Regions from separate parts of the Saccharopolyspora sp. NPDC049426 genome, predicted to be linked through region 2. Evidence: riboswitches for the same ligand, from Rfam matches in the RefSeq annotation. Region 2 holds a riboswitch; each other region holds the start of a gene.
The links. A riboswitch is a leader RNA that binds a small molecule or an ion and turns the genes downstream of it on or off. The one in region 2 is predicted to bind S-adenosylmethionine.
Positions count from the first base shown of each region.

Region 1: another riboswitch for S-adenosylmethionine. It lies ahead of AB0J78_RS14445 (methionine ABC transporter ATP-binding protein); the one in region 2 lies ahead of thrC (threonine synthase).
Region 3: another riboswitch for S-adenosylmethionine. It lies ahead of AB0J78_RS13270 (aminotransferase class V-fold PLP-dependent enzyme); the one in region 2 lies ahead of thrC (threonine synthase).

Region 1 covers NZ_JBFAPZ010000006.1:66,519-71,640, forward strand. The annotation lists gene AB0J78_RS14435 (transglycosylase family protein) at 1-1,364, shown strand, start outside; gene rsmA (16S rRNA (adenine(1518)-N(6)/adenine(1519)-N(6))-dimethyltransferase RsmA) at 1,474-2,343, shown strand; SAM riboswitch class I at 2,518-2,607, shown strand; gene AB0J78_RS14445 (methionine ABC transporter ATP-binding protein) at 2,851-3,873, shown strand; gene AB0J78_RS14450 (methionine ABC transporter permease) at 3,870-4,553, shown strand; gene AB0J78_RS14455 (MetQ/NlpA family ABC transporter substrate-binding protein) at 4,655-5,122, shown strand, end outside.
Region 2 covers NZ_JBFAPZ010000011.1:309,496-314,617, forward strand. The annotation lists gene AB0J78_RS24525 (TSUP family transporter) at 1-444, shown strand, start outside; gene AB0J78_RS24530 (EamA family transporter) at 468-1,331, shown strand; gene holA (DNA polymerase III subunit delta) at 1,332-2,318, opposite strand; SAM riboswitch class I at 2,416-2,551, shown strand; gene thrC (threonine synthase) at 2,566-3,834, shown strand; gene AB0J78_RS24545 (DNA internalization-related competence protein ComEC/Rec2) at 3,921-5,122, opposite strand, start outside.
Region 3 covers NZ_JBFAPZ010000005.1:319,045-324,166, forward strand. The annotation lists gene ileS (isoleucine--tRNA ligase) at 1-1,613, shown strand, start outside; SAM riboswitch class IV at 1,733-1,848, shown strand; gene AB0J78_RS13270 (aminotransferase class V-fold PLP-dependent enzyme) at 1,883-3,205, shown strand; gene lspA (signal peptidase II) at 3,430-3,939, shown strand; gene AB0J78_RS13280 (RluA family pseudouridine synthase) at 3,981-4,865, shown strand; gene AB0J78_RS13285 (hypothetical protein) at 5,009-5,122, shown strand, end outside.

The DNA.
Region 1 (5,122 bases), on a different contig from region 2:
TAGGCCTGCTCGACCGCCCGGACCCCCAGTGGTCCGACGAGCACCCGAGCTTCCCGCCAGGTGCTTTCGAGATCACCCCGCAGGACGTCTACGACGTGCTCGGCCCCGACGCCGAGGACGTGCTCGCGACCGCCGAGATCGACGTCGACGAGGTCATCCGGCTGATCAACGCCGAGACGACCGTCCTGCCCCCGATGGACTTCCTCGAGGCGATGCCCGAGGGCGAGGCGGGCGCTCTCCCGCCGCAGCAGGTCACCGAGGCGCTGACCGTCTGGAAGCGCCGCTTCCTCAAGGGCGCGGTCGCCGGCGTGCTGCTGAGCCTGACCGGCACCGGTGGCGCCGCCGCCGCGATGGACAAGTCGGTCACCGTCGAGGTGGACGGGCAGACGCGCACCGTCAACACCTACGACGACACCGTGGGCGAGGTCCTGGAGGACCAGGGCATCCGCGTCGGCGCGCATGACGCGCTGAGCCCCTCCCCGCAGGCCGAGGTCGGCCACGGCGAGACCATCACCCTCGACCGCGGTCGCATGCTCAAGCTCAACGTCGACGGCGAGGTCCGCGAGGAGTGGGTCCGCTCGGTGACCGTCGAGCAGGCCCTGCGCCAGCTCGGCGTCAACGCCGACGGCGCCGTCCTCAACGCGGACCGCAGCATGCCGGTGCCCGAGCAGGGCATGGAGCTGTCGGTCCGCACGCAGAAGGACATCACGCTCATCGACGGCAGTGGTGCGCCGCAGCAGCTGACCACCACCGCCGCCAACATCGACGAGCTCGTCAAGGAGCGGAAGCTCAAGCTCGGTCCGGACGACAAGGTCACCCCGGGTGCCGACGCCAAGCTGGTCACCGGCGCCGAGGTGCGCATCGACCGGCTGCAGAGCTCCGTGATCAGCGTGACCGTGCCGGTTCCGCCGCCGGTCCGCGAGATCGTCGACAACTCGATGTTCAAGGGCGAGGAGCGGGTCGAGTCTCCCGGCGAGGCCGGCGAGAAGATCCAGTTCACCCGCATCTCCACGCGCAACGGCGAGGAGTCGGATCGCGAGGTCGTCGACGAGAAGGTCACCAAGGCGCCGGTCGAGAAGGTCGTCCGCGTCGGTGGCAAGCCCGCGCCGAACAGCGATGTCTGGGACAAGCTCGTCCAGTGCGAGGCGACCGGCAACTGGGCCATGAACAGCGGCAACGGTTACTACGGTGGCCTGCAGTTCGACAAGTCCACCTGGGACGCCTACGGCGGCGACCAGTACGCCCCGTACCCGCACCAGGCCAGCCGCGAGCAGCAGATCGCGGTCGCCGAGAAGGTCCGCGACGCCCGCGGAGGCAGCTACGGCGCATGGCCGTCCTGCTCGTCCAAGCTCGGCCTGGACTGATCTCGAAATTCCACGCGGAGGGCGCCACCGTTGCATTCCGGTGGCGCCCTTCTCGCGTTGTTCGCCCTGGTGAGACGCGGGGAGAGCGGCGCAGGTAGGTTCTTGCACCGTGGACGACCAGCAGGCGACGCTGCTCGGCCCGGCCGACGTGCGTCGGCTGGCCGCCGAGCTGGACATCAAGCCGACCAAGAAGCTCGGCCAGAACTTCGTGCACGACCCCAACACGGTGCGCCGGATCGTCTCGGTCGCCGAGGTCGGCGCCGATGACGTCGTGCTGGAGGTCGGTCCCGGGCTCGGTTCGCTGACGTTGGCGATCATGCCGGTGGCCGGAGAGGTCGTCGCCGTGGAGATCGACCCGGTGCTGGCCGCCAGGCTGCCGCGGACCGCGCAGGAGTTCGCCCCCGGCCTCGCCGACCGGCTGACCGTGCTGCCCGCCGACGCCCTGCGGGTGCGCGCGGAGGACTTCGCGAAGCCGCCGACCGCGCTGGTCGCCAACCTGCCCTACAACGTCGCCGTGCCTGTGGTCCTGCACCTGCTGGCCGAGCTCCCGACGTTGCGCAAGGGCTTGGTCATGGTGCAGTCCGAGGTCGCCGAGCGGATGGCCGCCGAACCCGGCAGCCGCACCTACGGGGTGCCGAGCGCGAAGGCGGCGTGGTTCGCCGACGTCCGCCGCGCGGGTCCGGTGCCGCGCAAGGTGTTCTGGCCGGTGCCCAACGTGGATTCCGGGCTCGTGGCCTTCCACCGCGTTGATCCGCCGTCGAACGCGGCGCGCGAGGACGTCTTCCGCGTCATCGACGCGGCGTTCGCGCAGCGGCGCAAGGTCTTGCGGGGCGCGCTGGCCGGTTGGGCCGGCTCGGCGGCTCGGGCGGAGGAGCTGCTGCGCGTGGCGGGTGTCGATCCGACGACGCGCGGAGAGCAGCTGGGGATCGCCGATTTCGCCCGGATCGCGGAGGCCGCGTCATCCGGGTCGAGCAGCTGAACCACTCGTCCGGGGGCTTGCGGCCACGCGCTGCGACATCACTGAGGGTGACCAAAACACCACCCGCTGCGGAAAAATTCCCGCTCCACCCGGTATGTGATCTGGCAAACGATTTCGGTCAGTCACCGATATCAGCTTGCGTCGGGCACTGTCGATGGGGTCTACTATTCGGGAAATCCATCCCGAGCGGCTGAGAGACCTGGCTTGTTGACGCCGCAGCAACCACCCCTCGCGGGCAGGTGCTAACGCCAGGACCGATGGAGTAGCTGTGGATTCCAACGCGCGGTTAGCGAACCTGTCTGCCAGCGGCAACGCCCGGTTCGAGGTACCCCACATCAGGGAACTGCTCACGCAGCGACGGTTCATCGACCACGGAAGGCGCACGACCTGCGCCTGTCGTCGCGAGATGTGACCTGGCCCTTCCCTCTCTTCCTTTTCCCTTAGAAGTTCCCCATGGCTGCTGCCCGAACGCGGGCGCGGCCATCGCGAGCTGATGTGGAGCAGATCGTGATCTCAGTCGAGAACCTGACCAAGTCGTTCCAGCACAACGGCAGCGCCGTCCGCGCCCTCGACGGCGTGTCGATGGAGGTCAACGCGGGTTCGGTGTGCGGCGTGGTCGGACCGAGCGGAGCGGGGAAGTCGACGCTGGCCCGGTGCATCGCGCTGCTGGAGAAGCCCGACGGTGGTGCCATCCGTGTCGACGGCACCGACCTGGTGTCGCTGGACGGCAAGGCGCTGCGCGCCGCCCGCAGGCAGATCGGCGTTGTGCCGCAGGGCGATTCGCTGCTGCGCCAGCGCACCGCCGCGGGCAACGTCGCGCTGCCGCTGGAGGCCGCAGGCATCGGCGGCCCGCAGCGGCGCAACCGCGTCGGTGAACTCCTCGACCTCGTCGGCCTGACCGACAAGGCGGCGGCCTACCCGGACCAGCTCTCCGGTGGTCAGCGCCAGCGCATCGCGGTCGCCCGCGCGCTGGCGGCCAAGCCCTCGGTGCTGCTGGCCGACGAGCCGACCTCCGCGCTGGACCCGTCCACCACCGACTCGGTGCTGACCGTGCTCGACCGCGCGCGTGCCGAGCTCGGCGTCACCGTCCTGGTGGTCACCCACGACATGGCGGTGGTGCGCAAGATCGCCGACGACGTCGCGGTGCTGGAAGACGGCCAGGTCGTCGAGCACGGCAAGGTCCTGGACCTCGTCGCCGAGCCCGGCAGCAAGGTCAGCGGCACCCTGCTGCCCCAAACCGACCAGGCCGAGTCGTTGCGCCCGACTTCGGGTCGCCACGACGTGGTCGCCGAGGTCGTGCTGGTCGGCTTCGCCGCTGTGGGAGCGCTGCTCCCCGAGGCCTCCAACCGGTTCGCCGTCGACCTGGCGATCCTGGGCGGTGGCCTGACCCGCCTCGGCGACACCCCGGTCGCCAAGTTCAAGATCGGCCTGACCGGTGAGCGTTCCGAGGCGGCGCTGAAGTGGATGATCGAGCGGGACGCGCACGTCCGGCGCGCCCCGGTGAGCGTTGACGGAGTTGCTGCTGCGTGACTGATGTGACCCCCTGGTCGGAGGTCGGCGAACTACTGGGCGAGGCAACGCTTCAAACGCTTTACATGGTGCTGGTGGCGACCGTGCTGGCCGTGGTCGGCGGGTTGCCGCTGGGTGTGCTGCTGCACCTGACCTCTCCGGTCGGGTTGAACCCGAAACCGGTGCTGAACAAGGTGCTCGGCGTGATCGTGGACGTGGTGCGCTCGGTGCCCTTCGTGGTGCTGCTGGTGGTGCTGGCGTCGTTCACCCGGCTGCTGATCGGGACCTCGATCGGCAGCAGCGCGGTGATCGTGCCGCTGACCATCGGTGCGATCCCGTTCTTCGCGCGGCTGACGCAGAACGCGTTGCGCGAGGTCGGTTTCACCGTGGTGGAAGCCGCGATCACGACCGGTTCCAGCAGGCTGCGGATCGTGTGCACGGTGCTGCTCGGGGAAGCCCGAGCAGCGCTGGTCGGAGCCGTCGGCGTCACCGCGGTGGCGCTGATCGGCTACGCCGCGATGGCCGGTGCCATCAGCGGCGGTGGCCTGGGCGCGACCGCGATCCAGGACGGCTTCCAGGGCTACGACGACCGGATCCTCTACGGATCCGTCGTGGTGCTGGGGGTGCTGGCCTTCGCGATGCAGCTGATCACCGATCGCACCGCCAAGCTCGTCGATCGCCGGCGCACCGCCGCCGGCTGAATCCTCCCTCCCGCGGAGAAAACCCATCGCGCATCCGTCCCAAAAGGACGGTGCGTTGACCCTGCCTGCCTGAAAACGGGCTGTTCGAAAGGACGCACGACATGCGTTTGCGCTTCGCCGCACTGCTCGCCTCGGCCGGGGTGCTGCTGGCCGCCTGCGGTGGTGGTTCTGCCGCCGAAGACCCCAACGCGCCGCTGAAGATCGGCGTCAGCCCGACGCCGCACGGCGAGATCCTGCAGTACGTCGACGACAACCTGGCCCAGCAGGCCGGGATCGACATCGAGATCGAGAAGTTCGACGACTACAACCGGCCGAACGAGGCCGTCGCCAACGGCGAGCTGGACGCGAACTACTTCCAGCACGTGCCGTACCTGGAGGAGTACCGCAAGGAGCGCGGCGGCGAGTTCACCTGGATCGAGCCGGTTCACCTGGAGCCGCTGGCCGTCTACTCCAAGCAGGCCAAGTCCCTGGCCGAGCTGCCCGCGGGTGCCACGGTGACGCTGTCCAACGACCCGGCCAACCAGTTCCGCGGCCTGAAGCTGCTGGAGCAGGGCGGTCTGATCAAGCTC
Region 2 (5,122 bases):
CTGGTCGTGGTCGGCATCTACACGTGGCGCAAGCCCGATCTCGGCTCGGTCGACGCTCCCCGGTTCGCGCGTCGGCTCCAGCTGGTGCTGATGCTGCTCGGCGGAGCGGTGATCGGGTTCTGGGACGGCATCGCCGGGCCCGGAACCGGCTCGTTCCTCGTCTTCTGGCTGGTCAGCCTGGTCGGCTTCGCCTTCGTCACCGCATCGGCGACCGCGAAGGTCGTCAACGTGGCCACCAACCTGGGCGCGCTGTTCTTCTTCATCCCGGCCGGAAAGGTCCTGTGGGGTCTGGGGCTGGTGATGGCCGCCAGCAACATCGCGGGCAGCGTGCTGGGCGCGACGGTGGCCGCCGGTCGCGGATCGGCGTTCGTGCGGCGGGTGTTCCTGACGGTCGTGGTCGGGCTCGTGGTCAGCCTCGGCTGGAAGATCGCGCTCAGCAGCTGATCGGAACTAAGCTCCCCGGACTCATGGGGGCTGCCGCAGTCGTTCTCGTCGTCCTGGCCGCTTTCGCGCACGCCGGTTGGAACTTCTTCGCCAAGCGCGCAGGCTCGTCCGGGGCGGGTTTCGTGTGGCTGACCGCGACCTGCTCGGCGGTGCTGTACCTGCCGGTGGCCGCGGGCGCGCTGCTGGTGACCGGTGCTCCCCCGCTGGGCGCGTGGCTGGTGGGCGTGCTGGTCAGCGCCGTCATCCACCTCGGTTACTTCCTGCTGCTGCAGCACGGCTATGCCGTCGGCGACATGTCCGTGGTGTACCCGCTGGCCAGGGGCACCGGGCCGATGCTGTCGATGCTGGTGGCGGTGCTGGTGCTGCACGAGCGGCCTGGCTGGCTCGGGGTGTGCGGCGGTCTTCTGGTGGTCGCCGGAGTCTTCGTGATCGGTCTGTCCGACGGGGTGCCGCGCGCCGGGGCGAACCTCGCCGGAGTCGGGTTCGGACTGCTCACCGGAGCGCTGATCGCGACCTACACGGTGTGGGACGCGCACGCCGTGACCGGGCTGGCGCTGTCACCGCTGCTGTTCGACTGGGCCAACAACCTCTCCCGCAGCGCCATGCTCGCGCCCTACGCCGCACGGCGGCGCGATGCGCTCGTCCGGACATGGACCGAACACCGGCGGGAGATCCTCGCCGTCGGGCTGCTGTCTCCCCTGGCCTACATCCTGGTGCTGTTCGCGATGCAGATGGCGCCGGTGAGCCTGGTGGCCCCGGCGCGGGAGCTGAGCATCGTCATCGCCGGGCTGCTGGCTTGGCGGCTGCTCGGCGAGGCGCAACCGGTGCGGCGGATGACCGGTGCGGTCGTGGTGCTCGCCGGAGTGGTGCTGCTCGGCGTGGCGTGATCAGTTGCGCTGGTTGCGCAGCGAGACCAGGCGCAGAACCGTCTTCTCCAGGGCGTAGTCGGCGTCGGCGGCCATGCCCTTCACACCCGCGTTGACCTCGGCGACGACCTGCAGCGCCGCGGCCAGGCTCGTCGGCGTCCAGCCGCGCGACTGCGACTGGGCCTTCTTGACCTTCCAGGCGGGCATGCCGAGATCGCCTGCCAGGCGGTAGGGATCGTTGCGCCCTCCCGCCGCCGCGACGCGGCCGATGGTGCGGACCGAGTCCGCGAGGGCGTCGGCGATGAGCACGTGCGGCACGCCGAGCTGGATCGCCCAGCGCAGCGCCTCCAACGCTCCCGCCCGGTCACCGACCACGGCCTTCTCCGCGACCGCGAACCCCGTCACCTCGGCGCGGCCCCTGTAGTAGCGGCCGACCGCGTCCGCGTCGATCTTGCCGCCCGTGTCGGCCACCAGCTGCGAGGCCGCGGCCGACAGTTCTCGCAGGTCCGAGCCGACCGCCTCGATCAGCGCGCTGACCCCGCCGGAGTCGGACTTGCCGCCCGCGCGGCGGATCTCGTCGCGGACGAAGGCCTCGCGGTCGGCGGGCTTGGTGAGCTTCTTGCACTCGGTGACCCGGGCGCCGACCTTCTTCAGCGCGTTGGGCAGTTCCTTGGCGTGCTTGGCCCGCCCGCCACCGTTGTGCAGGACGATCAGGGTCACGCCCTCGGCCGGTTGCTTGGCGTGCACCAGCAAGGCTTCGGCGATCTCCTTCCCGGCGTCCTGCGCCGATTCGATCGCGAGCACGCGAGCCTCTGCGAACAGCGAAGGACTCAGCATTTCGGCCAGCTCCGGAGGGGTGAGCTCACTCACCTTCACCCGGCTGAAATCGGCCTCCGGATCGGCCGCGCGAGCTGCCCCGACCGCAGCCCACATCGCGCGCTCCACCAGCAGCTCTTCGTCTCCGAGAACCAGGTGCAGCGGGTCCGCGACAACGGTCGGTGAGCTCATGGAGGAATGGTCCCACGGGCCCGCGACAGTCTCGCCATCTGGATGCGCACTGGCCAGAGATGCATTGGTTCAACTAACGTTGCCCTCACAACCGAATAGCTCATCCAGAGGGGCAGAGGGAACGGCCCGTTGAAGCCCCGGCAACCGTTCGTCCGATGCATCGTGCAAAAGCCCGCGCGAGGTCACGGACGGAACAGGTGCCAATTCCGACCCGTCCGCGGGACAGATGAGGAGAGGACCTCGCGCGATGACTGCTGCTGCCCCCGCCAACACGACCGCCGGCAAGAAGTTCGATCTCGGCAACGCCGTCGAACTGGTGTCCAAGGAAGAGGGACACCGGCAGCCGCTGGCCCCCGAGTTCGTCTCCCTCGAAGACTTCTCGCCCCTTGAGGTCGCCTACGACTTCGGCAAGATCCGCCGCGAGGAGATCGAGGCCGGTCCGCGTTCGATCTGGCGCTACAAGCAGTTCCTGCCGGTCCCGGGCAACGTCGACCAGATCCCGAACACCGAGCCCGGCTGTACCCGCTTGATCCAGGCGGACAACCTCGCCAAGGCCCTCGGCGTGAAGAAGATCTGGATCAAGGACGACACCGGCAACCCCACGCACTCCTTCAAGGACCGCGTCGTCGCCGTCGCACTGGCCGCCGCCCGCGAGTTCGGGTTCAAGGTGCTGGCCTGCCCGTCCACCGGCAACCTCGCCAACGCCGTGGCCGCCGCCGCTGCCCGCGCCGGCTGGGACTCGGTCGTGCTGGTGCCCAAGACCCTCGAACGCGCCAAGATCCTGATGAGCGCGGTCTACGACGGCTCGCTGCTGGCCGTCGACGGCAACTACGACGACGTCAACCGGCTCGCGACCGAGCTCGCCGGGGAGCACGAGGACTGGGCGTTCGTCAACGTCAACGTCCGGCCCTACTACTCCGAGGGCTCCAAGACCCTGGCCTTCGAGGTCGCCGAGCAGCTGGGCTGGCGCATCCCCGAGCAGATCGTGGTGCCGATCGCCTCCGGCTCGCAGCTGACCAAGGTCTACAAGGGCTTCAACGAGTTCGCCCAGGTCGGCTTGGTCGACGAGAGCCCGGTGAAGATCTTCGGCGCGCAGGCGTCCGGCTGCTCCCCGGTCTCCACCGCCTTCCGCAACGGCCACGACGTGGTGCAGCCGGTCAAGCCGGACACCATCGCCCGCTCGCTGGCCATCGGCGCCCCCGCCGACGGTCCGTACGTGCTCGACATCGTCCGCAAGACCGGCGGTGCCATCGAGGACGTCACCGACGACGAGGTCCGCGCCGGCATTCGCCTGCTGGCCCGCACCGAGGGCATCTTCGCCGAGACCGCCGGTGGCGTGACCGTGGCGACCGCCAAGAAGCTCATCGAGGCCGGCAAGATCGACCCGGACGCCGAGACGGTCCTGCTGATCACCGGTGACGGCCTCAAGACCCTGGACGCCGTCGAGGGCCAGCTCGGCCCGAAGGCCACCGTCGCCCCGAACACCGAGTCGGTGAACCAGGCTCTGGGCCTCTGATTCAGTTTTAGGCGAATCCTCCTCTCTCACAGGTGGGTGGTTGTCCCGGCGGGACGACCACCCACCTTTTTGTCCACTTCGGACGCTCAGTTGTCGGTGGCGCGCAGCGGGTCTCCACGTGCGACGAAGCGAGGTCCCCGCGGTCCGGGGAGGACCGCGATATCTCCTTCCTGGTCGGTGCGCAACACCCGGGTTCCCGCGCGGGCCAGCGTGTCGATCACGAACGGGTTCGGGTGCCCGTAGTCGTTGCCCGCGCCGACGCTGATCAGCGCGAGCCTCGGCCGCACCGCGCGCAGCAAGCGCGGTGTCGTGTAGCGGGATCCGTGGTGCGGAACCTTGAGCACGTCCGCTCGCAGGTCCGCGCCGGAGGACACCAGACGTCCCTGCCCCGGCAGCTCCACGTCACCGGTGAGCAGCACGCGTCCCGCCGGCGTGGTCGCGCGGATCACCAGCGACGAATCGTTGGCGTCGTCGGCGGACTGCGTGCGGGTCACGCCGGGATCGGGGGCGAGGACGTCGAGCACGAGGCCCGGCCACGCCAGCCGCTGCCCGGCCTGCAGGGTGACGATCGGCGTGCGGTGCGCGCGGGTGTCGCGCACCAGGTCGTCGAAGGCCCACTTCGGTTCGCGCAACGGCCCGATCGCCACCGCGCCGACCGAGGCCTCACCCAGCACCGTGCGCAGCCCGCTGACGTGGTCGGCGTGCAGGTGCGTGAGCACCGCCATCGACACCCGGTGAATCCCCAGGCGCCGCAGGCAGTTCGCCGCCCGGCGCGGATCCGGGCCGGTGTCGACCACGACGGCCTCCTCCGGCCTCCCGGTCGCCAGCACCAGTCCGTCGCCCTGCCCCACGTCGCAGGCCACCACGCTCCAGCCCTGCGCGGGCCAGCCCGGCAGCATGGTGCGCACCGGCAGCACGACCAACGCGCTGAGCAGCACCGCGACCACCGCGAGCAGCCGAATCCTCCTCCCTCGCAACGCGATCAAGCCCACCAGCAGCAGAACCGCCAGCAGCAGTCCACCGCCGGTGCCCGTCGGCCAGTCGAACACCGCGCCCGGCACCGCCGAGGCGCGACCGGCGACCAGCAGCACCCATTCCAACTCCGGCCCGGCCAGCACGACACCGACCGCCGCGGCCCACGTCGACACCGGTGCGAGGACGGTGGCCAGCACGCCGAACACCGTCGCCGGGGCGATCACCGGCGCCGCCAGCAGGTTGGCCGGCACCGCCACCAGGCTCACGCCTCCGGAGATCGCGGCGATCAGCGGCGCAGTGACCACGTGCGCGG
Region 3 (5,122 bases), on a different contig from region 2:
CGGCGAACCTGCACCGCCCGGAGATCGACGAGCTGACCCGGCCCAACCCGGACGACCCGACCGGCAAGTCGACGATGCGCCGGGTGCCGGAGGTGCTGGACTGCTGGTTCGAGTCGGGCTCGATGCCGTTCGCGCAGGTCCACTACCCGATGGAGAACGCCGAGTGGTTCGAGCACCACTTCCCGGGTGACTTCATCGTCGAGTACCACGGGCAGACCCGCGGCTGGTTCTACACGCTGCACGTGCTGGCCACGGCTCTGTTCGACCGGCCGGCGTTCAGCAACGTGGTGGCGCACGGCATCGTGCTGGGCCACGACGGGCTGAAGATGTCGAAGTCCAAGAAGAACTACCCGGACGTCAACGAGGTCTTCGACCGCGACGGTTCCGACGCGATGCGCTGGTTCCTGATGTCGAGCCCGATCCTGCGCGGCGGCGACCTGGTCGTCACCGAGCGCGGCATCCGGGACGCGGTGCGCCAGGCGGTGCTGCCGCTGTGGAACTCCTGGTACTTCCTCGCGCTCTACGCCAACGCCGAGGGCGTCAGCGGGGAGTTCCGCACCAACAGCCAGCACGTGCTCGACCGCTACGTGCTGGCCAAGACCCACGAGCTGGTCGGCGACGTGCAGTCCTCGATGGACTCGCTGGACCTGGCGACCGCGACCGCGAACGTGCGGGAGTTCCTGGAGGTGCTGACCAACTGGTACGTGCGCCGCTCCCGGGACCGGTTCTGGGCGGGCGACAAGGACGCGATCGACACGCTGCACACCGTGCTGGAGGTGACCTGCCGTGTGGTGGCCCCGCTGCTGCCGCTGACCGCCGAAGCGGTGTGGCGCGGGCTCACCGGTGGCCGCTCGGTGCACCTGACCGACTGGCCGCTCGTCGACGAGCTGCCCGCCGATGCCGCGCTGGTGTCGGCGATGGACCAGGTGCGGCAGGTGTGCTCCTCGGCGCTGGCGCTGCGCAAGTCCAACAAGCTGCGGGTCCGGCTGCCGCTGGCCAAGCTGGTGGTGGCCACGCCGGAGGCCGAGGCGCTGCGCCCGTTCGCCGACCTGATCAGCGACGAGGTCAACGTCAAGGGCCTGGAGCTGAGCACCGACGTGGCCGCGCACGGTCACTTCGAGATCGCGGTCAACGCCCGCGCGGCCGGTCCGCGCCTGGGCAAGGACGTGCAGACCGTGATCAAGGCCGTCAAGGCCGGTGATTGGCAGCACCGCGGGTCCGCTGTGGTCGCCGCGGGCATCGAGCTGCAGGAGGGCGAGTTCACCGAGCGGCTGGTCTCGACCGACTCCGGTGCCGCGGCGGCGCTGCCGGGCGGTGACGGGCTGGTCGTGCTCGACACCGACGTCACGCCGGAGCTGGCGGCCGAGGGCCTGGCCCGCGACGTCGTCCGGGTGATCCAGAACGCCCGCAAGGACGCCGGTTTCGAGGTCTCGGACCGCATCACGGTCGTCGTCGAGGCCCCGGCCGAGGTGGTCGAGGCGGTCGAGGCTCACCGCGAGTTCATCGCGGGCGAGACCTTGGCCGACGCGGTCAACCCCGGTGACGCGGCCGACGCCGCCACCGGCACCGTCGGCGACGGTGTGGAGGTCAAGGTCGCGGTCTCCCGCGTCTGACCCCGCTTTCGCGCATCGAGGCCCCGGGAGTCCGCTCCCGGGGCCTCGTTCGCACACCGTGCCCACCAAGTGGGACGGCGTTGTCGTCGAGCGCGGCGAGGGCTAGCCTTCGCCGCGAAGGTCATGAGTGCCAGCGTCAAGCCCCGGCTTGCTGGCCGGCAACCCTCCTACCGCGGTGGGGTGCCCCGGGTGAAGACCTGGCCGGTCGCGCAGTGCGGCTCGGCAAGCGCGGGCCCGCCGAGGGCCCTCGAGGCCCCGGGAGGGTCGCGATGTCTTCAGCCGTCATCGATGTTCCGAGCCAGTCCGTCGCCGTCCCCGGCGTTGTCGGAGCCGGACTGCGGGTTCCCCTGGTCACCGGCGGAACCGCGAACTACGCCAACCTCGACCACGCCGCCAGCGCCCCCTGCTTGTCGGCCGTGCGCGACGCCGTGGACGAACTGCTGCCGTACTACGCCAGCGTGCACCGGGGCGCCGGGTTCGCTTCGCAGGTGTGCACCCGGGTCTACGAGGGCGCGCGCCAGGTGCTGCTGGACTTCGTCGGGGCCCGCCAGGGCGACGAGGTCGTGTTCACCCGCAACACCACCGACGCGCTGAACCTGCTGGCCTCCGCCGTGCCGCGCGGCACCTCGGTGGTCGTGTTCGACACCGTGCACCACGCCGCGCTGCTGCCCTGGCGCAACGTCCGCCGCATCCCCGCCCCCGAGACGCCCGCCGACGCGGTCGCTGCCCTGGACGCGGCGCTGGCCGAGTGCCCGGAGGGGCCGCGGCTGGCCGTGCTGACCGGGGCGTGCAACGTCACCGGCGAGCTGTGGCCGGTCGCCGAGCTCGCCCGCGTGGCCCGCCGCAGGGGAGCCCGGACCGTGCTGGACGCCGCGCAGCTCGCGCCGCACCGCCCGATCCGCCTCGTCGAGCTCGACGTCGACTACGCCGCCCTGTCCGGCCACAAGCTCTATGCCCCCTTCGGCGCCGGAGCCCTGATCGGCCGCGCCGACTGGCTCAACGCCGCAGAACCCCACCTCGCCGGGGGCGGCGCGACCCGCGCGGTCAACGAGCGCGCGGTCAGCTGGACCACCGGACCCGAGCGGCACGAGGCCGGCTCGCCCAACACCGTCGGCGTGCACGCCCTGGCCACCGCCTGCCGCACCTTCGCCACCCGCTGGGAGGGCGTCGTCGAGCACGAGTCGTCGCTGCTCGGGCGCCTGCGCGCGGGGCTGGCCGAGATCCCCGGGCTGCGCGAGCTGAGCCTGTTCGGCACCGGGCACGACCGGGTCGGCGTCGTCAGCTTCACCATCGACGGGCAGGACCCGGGACTGATCGCCGCCGCGCTGTCGGCCGAGCACGCCATCGGAGTACGCGACGGACTGTTCTGCGCTCACCTCGGCACCAAGAACCTGCTGGCCCGAGCGGGCTCGGACGCGGAGCGGGCGCTGCGCGCCAGCATCGGCCTCGGCACCACGGCCGAGCACGTCGACCGCCTCGTCGAGGCCCTGAAATCCCTGGTCAGCGACGGTCCTGCAGCGATCTACCGGCAGGTGGACGGCCGCTGGGAGCCCACCGAGGACCACCGCCCCCTCCCGCCGTTCCTGCCCTGAACGAGGGTGCGGGATTCGAATTTCGCGCGAAATTCGAGTTCGAACTTCGGGAGTCGAACTTCGCGCGAAATTCGACCGGTGGTCCTGGTGCACCGGTGGTCGTCCGGGTCGGGGACAATGACGGTGTGAGCACCGAGCACCCACCTCCTGAGCAGGCGGCCTCCGCGTCGGAGTCCGCCGAGTCGAACCCGGCCTCCGGCGCCCGCAAGGGCGGGTCGGGGAAGCTGCTGGCGCTGCTGTTCGGAGTGGCGGCGGTGGGGCTGGCCCTGGACGTGGTGACCAAGATCGCCGTGGTCGCGAACCTGGAGGGCAACCCGCCGGTGAAGGTGCTCGGCGGCCTGTTCTACCTCGACGTGCTGCGCAACCCCGGTGCCGCGTTCTCGATGGCCACCGGCCTGACCTGGCTGCTCGCCCTGCTCGCCATCGCCGTGGTCGGCGTGATCGTGTGGCTGGCGCCGAAGCTGCGCTCGCCGGGCTGGGCCGTGGGCCTCGGCCTGGTGCTCGGCGGTGCCTGCGGCAACCTCGGCGACCGGCTGTTCCGGGCGCCCGGCCCGCTGCAGGGGCACGTGGTGGACTTCCTGTCCTTCCTGGCGCCCGGCGGCCAGGTGTTCCCGGTGTTCAACGTCGCCGACAGCTGCATCACCTGCGGCGGCATCCTCGTTGTGCTGCTGTCCCTGCTGGGCCGCGACTTCGACGGGACGGTCCACCGCAAGCAGAAGGCCGGCAAGTCGTGAGCGAACTCCGAAACCTCCCCGTGCCGGAGGGCTTGGAAGGCATGCGGATCGACGCGGGCCTGTCCAAGCTGCTCGGCCTGTCCCGCAACGCCGTGGCCGGACTCGCCGAGGCCGGTGACGTGCTGGTCGACGGCAGCCCGGCGGGCAAGTCCGACCGGCTGATGGCCGGTTCCTGGCTGGAGATCACCCTGCCTGCCGCCGAGCAGCCGCTGCAGGTGGTGGCCGTGCCGGTCGAGGGCATGAAGATCCTGCACCAGGACGACGACATCGTCGTGATCGACAAGCCGATCGGCGTCGCCGTGCACCCCAGCCCCGGCTGGGAGGGCCCGACCGTCGTCGGCGGCCTGGCCGCGGCGGGCGTGCAGATCGCCACCTCGGGCGCCGCCGAGCGCCAGGGGGTGGTGCACCGCCTCGACGCGGGAACGACCGGCGTGATGGTGGTGGCCAAGAGCGAGCACGCCTACACGGTGCTCAAGCGCGCGTTCAAGGAGCGCACCGTCGAGAAGCGCTACCACGCGGTCGTGCAGGGCCTGCCCGACCCGAGCCGGGGCACCATCGACGCCCCGATCGACCGGCACCCCCGGCACGACTACAAGTTCGCGGTGGTCACCGGTGGCAAGCCGAGCATCACCCACTACCAGACGGTGGAGGCGTTCCGCGCCGCCTCGCTGATCGACGTCAAGCTGGAAACCGGCCGCACCCACCAGATCCGGGTGCACTTCTCGGCGATCAAGCACCCCTGCGTCGGCGACCTCACCTACGGCGCCGACCCGGTGCTGGCCCGGCGCCTGGCCATGACCAGGCAGTGGCTGCACGCGCGGAGCCTGTCCTTCGAGCACCCGTCGGGAGGCTGGGTGCAGTTCGAGAGCGAGTACCCGGAAGACTTGCAGAAAGCGCTGGACGAGTTGCGCGATCAGGACGGCTAGGAATTGGTCGTTCCGCTGACGAAGCCGCTGGAGAACCCGCGGCGGTGCCGGCCGAGACCCGCACCTGAAACAGCGGTTCCTCCGCGAGAGCAGCTCGTGGACCAGGTAACGTGGTGATCGGATCGTGCGACGAAGGGGGTCCGATGGCTCAGGAATTTCAGGGATCGGACACACCGACCCCGCCACGCGGCATGCCGGTGATCGACCCGCAGGCCGATCTGGACACCCCGCCGGAGGGGTTGAACAGCCTCGGCGAG